Regions from separate parts of the Shewanella sp. Shew256 genome, predicted to be linked through region 3. Evidence: predicted binding sites of a transcription regulator. Region 3 holds the regulator's gene; each other region holds the start of a gene.
What was found. The regulator sigma-54, encoded in region 3, starts transcription at its own class of promoters, with help from an activator protein. The targets are predictions, from matches to a motif close to GTTGGCACGNNNNTNGNNT.
Positions count from the first base shown of each region.

Region 1: the regulator sigma-54 is predicted to act here: its motif matches at 1,327-1,345, upstream of B5P39_RS04545 (BON domain-containing protein).
Region 2: the regulator sigma-54 is predicted to act here: its motif matches at 1,435-1,453, upstream of flgA (flagellar basal body P-ring formation chaperone FlgA).

Region 1 is NZ_NAJR01000002.1:383,725-387,004, forward strand. Features, by position in the region: gene B5P39_RS04535 (hypothetical protein) at 1-69, shown strand, start outside; gene B5P39_RS04540 (DUF3224 domain-containing protein) at 194-610, shown strand; gene B5P39_RS04545 (BON domain-containing protein) at 744-1,292, opposite strand; gene B5P39_RS04550 (hypothetical protein) at 1,565-2,041, opposite strand; gene B5P39_RS04555 (sigma-54 interaction domain-containing protein) at 2,296-3,280, shown strand, end outside.
Region 2 is NZ_NAJR01000007.1:88,350-91,629, reverse strand. Features, by position in the region: gene B5P39_RS14480 (flagella synthesis protein FlgN) at 1-185, opposite strand, end outside; gene flgM (flagellar biosynthesis anti-sigma factor FlgM) at 188-514, opposite strand; gene flgA (flagellar basal body P-ring formation chaperone FlgA) at 591-1,298, opposite strand; gene B5P39_RS14465 (chemotaxis protein CheV) at 1,503-2,423, shown strand; gene B5P39_RS14460 (CheR family methyltransferase) at 2,525-3,280, shown strand, end outside.
Region 3 is NZ_NAJR01000006.1:48,231-51,510, reverse strand. Features, by position in the region: gene rapZ (RNase adapter RapZ) at 1-377, opposite strand, end outside; gene ptsN (PTS IIA-like nitrogen regulatory protein PtsN) at 374-817, opposite strand; gene hpf (ribosome hibernation promoting factor) at 820-1,107, opposite strand; gene B5P39_RS12535 (RNA polymerase factor sigma-54) at 1,136-2,611, opposite strand; gene lptB (LPS export ABC transporter ATP-binding protein) at 2,717-3,280, opposite strand, start outside.

The sequences.
Region 1 (3,280 bases), on a different contig from region 3:
GAGGAGCCTAACGTGGCTAAAACCCTTGAGGTCGGTGTGAGTGAAACGGAAATTAAAGCACTGAATTAGGTTTATATCTGGGCTTATGCTAAGTTAATTTTACCTCAGCTACGGCTGAGGTATTTATTTCACCTAGCGGCTGGGAAAGCTAAGGTTTTGACATAAAGCATAAAATTAAAACAAGGAGCGTGTCATGGAAATGACCAAAGTCACGGGCAAATTTGATGTTAAGCTCAATCCCGAGAGTGCCTATGCCACAGGTGTGGGGGGCGTGAACTTGGGCAGAATGACCTTAGATAAAACCTTTTATGGTGAGCTAGAAGCTCGCAGCCAAGGCGAAATGCTCAGTGCCATGACGGCGGTAAAAGGCTCGGCGGGTTATGTAGCGATAGAGCAAGTCGTAGGTAAACTGTGCGGCAGACAGGGCAGTTTTGTGCTGCAACATTTTGGCATTATGACTGATGGTCAAAACCGATTACACCTTGAGGTTGTCCCCCATTCAGGTGCGGGTGAACTGGTGGGGTTATATGGCACTATGGCGATAAGCATCGAAAATGGCCAACATTTTTATGAGTTTAGCTTCTGCATCGAACAGGAAGCTGAAGCCTAAGGCATGATTAATATGGCATCGCACCGATAAAACAAAACCAGCCGAAGCTGGTTTTGTGATTTTTGCCCGAGTGACTAATATCAAGCGTTGAATTGGCAAGTGCTGAATTAGCAAGGGCTGCATGTCAGGACCATTATGAGGTTTTGACTTTGATCTTATCGACGACCTTTTTCACATCATCGGTATTTTTAGCAATGGTCAGGGCTAATTGACGCTCGGCATCGCTAGCCACTTCACCCTGTAAGGTCACTACGCCATCGGCAACATCGACATTAATTTGGGTGCCCGATACGTCGGTCGAGAACAACAGACGGGTTTTCACGACCGTTGCGACCTTAGAGTCGGTTAGGGTCTTCACTACCTCACTGGTGCCTTGGTCTTCATTCATCACGGTTAATTTGTTATCGACCCCTTTTACACCATCTAAGCTTTTGATGAGCTCAGCGGCGAGCGCCTTATCGACACTGCTCTCCACTTGACCGGTTAAGGTGACATGGCCGTTTTTCACGTCGGTCATAATGTCAAAGGAGTTGAGATTAGTATTGAGCAACAAAGTCGTTTCGGCCTTGCCATCGATCCAAGCATCTTTGGCGTCGTCTTTCCAATCCTGTGCGGCGGCCACATTTAAACTGATAGAACCGACAAGTAAGGTGGTTAAAGCTAAAGTTGTCGTGTTTTTCATAATGATATCCTCCGTTGTTATCTCGAAGATACTAAAGCGTGAATCGTGCCAATGTTTTTATTTTACTGATTTTAAATGGAATAAATTGTTTTGTGACGTATTTTAGGTGTTTAGCTTAATCGCCAAATCGGCGCTTTTTACCGACAAAATGTAAATATTACCGAGGGTGATTAAGCGGTTTGGCTTAAGTGGGATAGGCGTTAAGCACAAACAGATCGCAGGCAACAAAAACGCGGCTCAGTTGGCCGCGTTATTTGGAGGTGTAGGGGCATTTACAGGGTTTGGCAGCGCAGGTGCAAAGTATCCAAATGGATTTGTAGCCAGGCAATATCTTCGGCCAATTGGCTGATTAACCTCGGGTGGTTGGCCTTTTTAATTAACTGTTTGAGGTGGCTAAGGCGCTGACGCTCAAGCTCACAGAGCACGACGAGGGCATCGGCAAGTTGTTGTTTGATAAGTAAAGCATCGACATCGGCATAGGGCCGAGTCTGCGATGGCGGCACTGAGTGCGGGCCTAGGTGCGGGCCCATTTGTTGCAATGTTTGGGCGAGCAGTTGCCTAAATCGTGCCTGCATTCCTTGGTACGTCTTGATTTGGGCGATAAAAATGCGTTTTAGGCTGTAGTCATCGACTGAAGTATTGGCCCGAGTATAAAAATCCACGCCGGTTTGCGTCAGCTCGATTAACTCATTAACCAGCTTAATATCGGCGCTCAGCTCGGTCTGATGTTGCGCAACATTAGACGTCATAACGACCTCCTGTGGTAGTTTGGGCTGCTCCACCGACACGGATTGCCCAAGTTTTTTATGGAAATATCAACTTCATTCAGCTTCTATGCATATTTCGTTCACTTTTTAATGATAAGTTAATGACTTGATTTAACTGATGATATTTATCCATTGTCGCCAGTGGGCTGCTTATTATCGGCAACTCTTACCGTTGAGATTGTTAAAATTTCACGGCTGGCATACAGTGGTGCTTCATTCACAGGGAGTGGCACAAGATGATCCGACCAACGCTTTTCTATCATCTACAGGACTTCGAGACCGAGCAGGCATTAGTACAGCTCGAGGGCGCGCAGACCTACAACAAGCTACGCAGTACCGATGATTTATCTTGGATTACTCAGCTGGAAGCCAATCGTATCGATGTGGCGATCCTTGAGCTGCCCCGTCTAAGTCGTGAAGATTACTTAGCCTTACTCGAGTCCAGCGCCATTGCGGATGTGGAGTTTATTTTCCTCTCCGACGGCCTGCCGAATCCTCACCTCGATAAACTCTTGTCCAAATACGCGGGCTACCATTTCCGTAAGCCCATCGATATGTCATTGCTGTGCGAAACCTTAGCGGATTTTGCCCAGCATTTGGTTGCCAACACTTCGACGCGCATTCGCCCCTTTGCCAGCGAATTAGACCAATATGGTCTGCTGGTGGGCTCCTCATTACCTATGCACCGTTTGTATCGCACTATTCGCCGCGTGTCGGCCGCCGAGAGCAATGTGTTGATTATCGGTGAGAGTGGCGCGGGTAAAGAACTGGTCGCCAATACCATTCACTTAGCCAGCCCACGGGTGAATAAGCCCTATATTGCGATTAACTGCGGCGCCTTGAGCCCAGAATTGGTCGATAGTGAACTCTTCGGTCATGTAAAAGGCTCTTTCACTGGCGCGAATCGCGATCATCAAGGGGTATTTGAGCAGGCCGAAGGCGGCACCTTATTCCTCGATGAAGTCACCGAAATGCCGCTCGAGCATCAAGTTAAGCTATTAAGAGTGCTCGAAAATAATGAATATCGCCCCGTCGGTAGCCCTAAGGTGCTCAAGGCGAATGTGCGTATTGTGGCGGCGACAAACCGCGATCCTCTAGTGGCGATTGAGCAAGGGCAGCTGCGGGAAGATTTGTACTTTCGTTTAGCGCATTTTCCCATTCAAGTGCCGCCATTGCGGGAACGCGGGGAAGATATAGTGGGTCTTGCAAAGCATTTTCTGG
Region 2 (3,280 bases), on a different contig from region 3:
CTGTGATTGGCCAGTAAGTCATCATTGGCCTTAAGTTCTTGCAGGCATGATGATTTTTGCTCCGCAAGCGATAAAAGCAAATCGGCGTTTTGGTCAACCAAAGCGCCTTTTTCCTTAAGAATAATCTGTTTAAGAACAGCCAAATGGGCGTGTTGTTGATCTACCAGTTTAGCTATTTCTGTCATAGTTACTCTTTATTGAGGTCATTCAATTCAGCTTCGAAGCTGGCAATGTTGGCCGCCAACATTTCGGGGTCAATTTTATAGCGACCTTCGGCAATCGCTTGTTTAATCTCAGCGACTTTCTTTTGGTCTACTTCAGGTAGGCTGGCCATTTTGGTTTGAGCTCCTTGTAGCTGTTGAGCTTGAGCCGTAATGACAACTGAGTCACCTTTCTGTTGAGTCGATTTAGCCGCAACCTGAGTCGATTGCTCACTTTCGCTGCTTTTCTTTGTTGTGTTTGAACGGACTTGGGCGGCCGCTCCGGCGTTAAATTTGCTAATATCAATTGCCATTTTAGGCTCCAGCGTCGTGTATACGGGGATTTCTTAACTGGGGTATCGGCAGCTCATCGAAAAGCTTTAGTTTATTTTACATTCTAACTTCGACTTCGCCAATGGCCGTGACTATGGCATCTAGTTCTTTGTTTGAACTGCTATTTTTGACCCTAATTTGGTCACCAATATTACCATCCTGTAGCGCTTCGCCTACGGTTTTTAGCACAAAATTGCTGGAACGCACATAAATTGATACTGAATCATTCTTACAAACAAAACAAAGGTTATTGGCAAAAATAGGGAAGTTTTTGGCGACACGCCGTTTAACCCGTACTCCTGAAAGTTGGCTGGTATCGCTAAATTGCATACCGCGTAAACTGTTTTGGTCGACGTAACGGATTTCAACTTGTGTTGGGCTGATCAGTTCGCCGGGCGCCAGTGTTTCGCTGGCGACCACAACTGGGAAAAGAATATCGACCCGCACCGACATAAAAATCTGCCAAGGGTAGGCTAAATCGGGTGTATCACAACTGACTTTTACCGTGTTATTGCGGCTGATCTCTCGGTCGGAGGCGAGCTCGACTCGAATGGGGGAGGCACATTGAGAAGGGAGCAAACGACTGTCTATCGTTTGCGGAAGGATTTCAACTTTAGCGTTAGATGGCACTGAAATCTTTTCATTAATAAGAGCTTTAGCTAATTCGGATATCGCCGATATGCTAGGTACCACGGGCTCGGCATTGGCCTTAGTGGCGAAGGAAAGGGCGATGATACTCAAAAAATAGACTAAATTTACTTTCATAATGAAGAGACTAGCTTGTAACGCCAGAATGCACCTATACTTTTATCAAGTTTGAAACTGTTACATGCCATAACGGCTAAGATTTAGTGTCAGAAGTTTGACTCAGTTTCAACTATGGTTATCGATGACAAGACGTAAGCAATTAATATGCCTATACTCAAACGAGTTTAGGGCCGTACATAAACAGAACAACAAGGCAGAGTTATGTCGAGTATTCTTGATTCAGTCAACAAACGAACCCAACTCGTAGGTCAAAACCGACTAGAACTATTGCTATTTAAGTTGAATGGTCGTCAACGTTTTGGGATTAACGTATTCAAAGTAAAAGAAGTTTTGCAATGTCCACCGTTAACGACTTTGCCTAAACTTAATCCTTACGTCAAAGGTGTCGCCCATATTCGCGGCACGACTATTTCGGTAATCGATCTGAGTGCTGCAACCGGCGGACGTCCGTTAGCCAGCACTGAAAATTGCTTTATCATCATTTCAGAATATAACCGCAGCGTACAAGGTTTCTTAGTCAGTTCAGTTGAACGTATCATCAACATGAATTGGGAAGCCATTATGCCGCCACCACAAGGGGCTGGTCGCTATTCCTACTTAACTGCAGTCACTGAAATCGAAGGTGAACTAGTTGAAATTCTTGATGTTGAAAAGATCCTAGATGAAATTTCACCAGTCAAAACCGCAATCAGTGAAGAAGTGAATGAGCAACTGACAATCGATAGAAGTCAGCATTACCATATTATGGTGATTGATGATTCGGCGGTGGCTCGTAAACAAATTATTCGCGCGCTAGAGTCGTTAAACTTACAGATTGATACGGCAAAAGATGGCCGTGAAGCGCTCGATAAGTTAAAAGCTATTGCGGGTGAAATGAACAATGTTGCCGAGGAAATCCCGCTGATTATCTCGGATATTGAAATGCCAGAAATGGATGGTTATACCTTAACGGCTGAGATCCGTGACGATCCAAAGCTTAAGCATATCAAGGTTGTACTACATACCTCGTTAAGCGGCGTGTTTAATCAGGCTATGGTACAAAAAGTAGGCGCTAATGATTTTATCGCTAAATTCAACCCAGACGAATTAGCTGCGGCAGTGAACAAGCATTTAAGTTTGTAGTGAAAGTGTGGGTTAGTGCCTAGTGGTGCTTTACGCTATAATCTAGCCCTTATTACATGATTGTTGGCACTTATTTGGGTGCTTGCTATAGGATCTAGGACGTGAATGTGCCTGACAAATCACTCGCAGAAGCCGAATATAATCAATTTAGGTTGTTCTTAGAACAACACAGCGGCATCGTACTGGGGGAAAATAAACAGTACCTAGTGCGTAGCCGTCTCGCGCCTTTGATGGGCAAATATAATCTGCCTTCGTTATCCGATGTGGTGAAACATTCGATGAAGCCAACGGAGCGCGCGTTGCGGGCGGAAGTCATTGATGCGATGACGACCAATGAAACGCTTTGGTTCCGTGACCGCTATCCGTTTGAGTTACTAGGCAATGTATTGCTACCTGAATACAGTAAGTTGGGCCGTCCATTAAAGATATGGTCGGCTGCCTGTTCTTCTGGCCAAGAGCCTTATTCGTTGGCAATGACGATTTTAGAATATCAACAGAAGAAGCCGGGAGCTTTGCCGGGAGGCGCTTCAATTCAAGCGACCGATCTTTCGCCTTCGATGTTGGAACGTTGCAAAAATGCCGAGTACGACAGTTTGGCATTGGCACGTGGCCTATCGGAGGAACGTAAGCGCCAGTTTTTTGATGCTTTGCCCTCTGGCAACATGCGGGTAAAGGACAACGTTAAGCGTTTAGTCAATTTTCGCGCCCACAATCTGCTTGAGAGTTACACTTTGCTAGGCAAGTTCGACATTATTTTCTGCCGAAATGTGCTGATCTATTTTGCCCCTGAGGCAAAAGCAAAAATTTTGCGGCAATTTGCTGCCGCATTAAATCCGAAGGGCATACTTTTTCTCGGT
Region 3 (3,280 bases):
AGCGGCTCGAGCAATTTGCCTTCAAGCTTGATGGCTTCTTGCAGTGACACTCGGCTCTTAGATAAGGGATGTAAGCGCCGCGTTTCACTGTAGCGTTTGAGCAACACTTTATCGCTGGAGTTTAAGAAGAAGCTGGTGAGTTCAGTGCCCGTAGGCAGGCTGGCAAGCTGTTTAACCAGCACTTTGTCTTGCTCTGGTAAATTGCGCACGTCAACACTGATAGCAACGAGATCGTTACTGCCTTTGAGCTGTTCAAGCAAACTGCCAATCAAAGGCAAAGGCAAATTATCGACACAATAGTAGCCGAGATCTTCAAGCACTCTAAGTGCGACCGATTTGCCTGAGCCTGAACGCCCTGACACTATGACCAGTTTCATCCAATGATTACCTGATAGAGTTCCGTTTCATCATGCGTCTTGCGCAATTGTTTTAATATTTGCTTGTCACTGAGCTTTTCAGCCATGCAGGACAAAGTGCTTAAGTGCTGTTGACATTGGTCAGCAGGCACCAGCAGCGCAAATAAAATGTCGACAGGTTGTTTATCGATAGCATCAAAGGCTATCGGCTCCTCACATTTCACCAATATGGCTATGGGTTGTGTTATATCGGTTAATCGACCATGTGGAATGGCGATGCCGTTACCTATACCTGTGCTCCCCATCTTTTCGCGCGCCACTAGGCTTTCGAAGATCTCTTGAGATGAGAGGGTGGGGTACTGGGCAGCGGCTAAGTCGCTGATAAGTTCCAGTACCTTTTTCTTACTGCCCGGAGTGGCGCAGGTCGTGCATTCCGGCCGCAGTATGGTACGAAGTTCCATTGCTAGTGTTTTGTTAACTTCTCTTTGTGTTTAATAACCTGACGATCAAGCTTGTCGATCAGGACGTCTATGGCAGCATACATATCTGCATGCTCTGAAGTCGCGAAGACTTCACCACCGGTGAGGTTGATTCTCGCTTCGGCAATTTGTTGCATTTTCTCAACATTGAGCACAACGTGCACATTATTGATCTGTTCGAAATGACGTTCAAGTTTTGAAAACTTTTCCTCAACATAAGCCCGTAACGATTCAGTAATCTCGATATGGTGTCCACTCAGGTTTATTTGCATATAAACGTCCTCCGATTTCCATTTTAGGCTATAAACTTTTACGCTGATTGGAAGGGGGAATAAGCATCGCTTCTCTGTACTTCGCAATGGTTCTGCGCGCAACGTTAATTCCCTGTTCTGCCAGAAGCTGTGCCATCTTGCTGTCGCTTAATGGTTTTTTCTGGTTTTCCGCTGCAACCAGTTTCTTAATGAAGGCTCTGATTGCCGTGGATGAGCACTCACCGCCATCATCAGTCCCGACGTGGCTTGAGAAGAAATATTTTAGTTCAAAAAGTCCCTTTGGGGTATGCATGTATTTTTGCGTCGTCACCCGTGAAATGGTGGACTCATGCATCTCTACCGCCTCGGCGATATCGTTCAGGACCATAGGTTTCATGGCTTCTTCACCGTATTCGAAGAAGCCCTGTTGATATTGCACTATGCAGTTTGCCACCTTGAGCAGTGTTTCGTTACGGCTTTCAAGGCTTTTGATAAACCACTTGGCCTCTTGCAGATGCCCGCGGATAAATTGGCTATCGGCTTGGCTTTTGGTGCTGCGCGCCATGGCTGCATATTGCTGATTAACATTGATTTTTGGCATGCAATCTGGATTTAACTCGACCACCCAGCGACCGTTTTTCTTCGATACCGACACATCGGGGATGACATATTCTTCATCAACAGGGGTGATGAGCAAACCGGGGCGAGGGTTTAAAGTTTGGATCAGCGCTATGCTGTCCCTTAACTCGTCCTCTTTAAGTTTGGTCTTACGCATCAACAACCTAAAGTCGCGGGCAGCGATCAGATCTAAATGATCTTTGATCAGCATACGGGCGTTTTCGAGGTGTGGGGTATCCGGCGAAAAATGGGAGAGTTGGATAAGCAGACATTCGCTTAAATCCCTTGCGGCGACACCAACGGGATCGAAGTGTTGAATACGCTTGAGCACGGCTTCGACTTCATCCAGTTCTATCTCTGGATTGCCCATGGCCTCGAGGATATCTTCAGTACTTTGAGTGAGATAACCTTGATCGTCGATGGCATCAATAATCGCGGTGGCGATGGCTAAATCGGTTTCAGAGAAGGGCGTGAGGTTTTTTTGCCATTCTAAATGTTCGTACAGGCCTTCACTGGTTTCCCCTTGGAAGGGCATGTCATCTTCACGGCTGGCGCCAGAACCTGAGTTTGGCGAGGCGGTAAAGACTTCATCCCAAGTAGTATCCATGGGCAGTTCTTCGGGCAGGGATTCTTTGGTCAGCGACTCGGCAATGTCCACGGTGGAATTGTCTTGTTCCTGTGGCTGGGCCGTCGTTTCGCTAAAGTCGGTATCGGCGATATCTTGCTTACGTTCGGTAGGCGCGTCGAACTGCTCCTCTTCCAGCTCGAGAAGAGGATTAGAGTCTAAGGCTTGCTGGATCTCTTGCTGCAGTTCCAATGACGACAATTGCAACAGACGAATGGCCTGTTGGAGTTGTGGCGTCATGGTTAACTGTTGACCCAGTTTGAGCTGGAGTGACGCTTTCATGTTACCGCTGATCCCTACGTTATTATTTTGAATTTAGGCCGCTTGTTATCATATTGATGGCGCTTATAAGCCAAAATTCAAGGCTAATTGGCTCTGTTTAAGTAACTATAGCCTGAATTGTTCACCTAAGTACACAGCCCTAACTTGCTGATTGTCTAAGATCTCTGCGGGAGTTCCTTCGGCAATCAGGTTTCCGTGACTGACAATGTAGGCATGTTCACAGACGTCTAAGGTCTCGCGTACATTGTGGTCTGTGATCAGTACCCCAAGGCCTCGGCTCTTGAGTTGTTCGATGATTTTCTTGATATCGATAACCGAAATCGGGTCGACACCGGCGAAGGGTTCATCGAGCAGAATAAACTTGGGATTGGCCGCTAAGGCGCGGGCAATTTCGACGCGGCGACGTTCACCGCCCGATAACGACATGCCTTGGCTATCGCGAATATGGGTGATATGGAACTCTTCGAGCAGATGTTCCAGCTCTTCTTCGCGTTGATCGCGATTGAGCTCTTTACGGGTTTGCAGTACTGCCATGATATTGTCGTGCACGGTCAGCTTGCGAAAGATACTGGCTTCCTGTGGCAGGTAACCAATGCCTTTACGGGCGCGCAGGTGCATGGGATCGGCGGTTAAATCATCATCGTCGATAAAGATATGGCCTTTATCGCT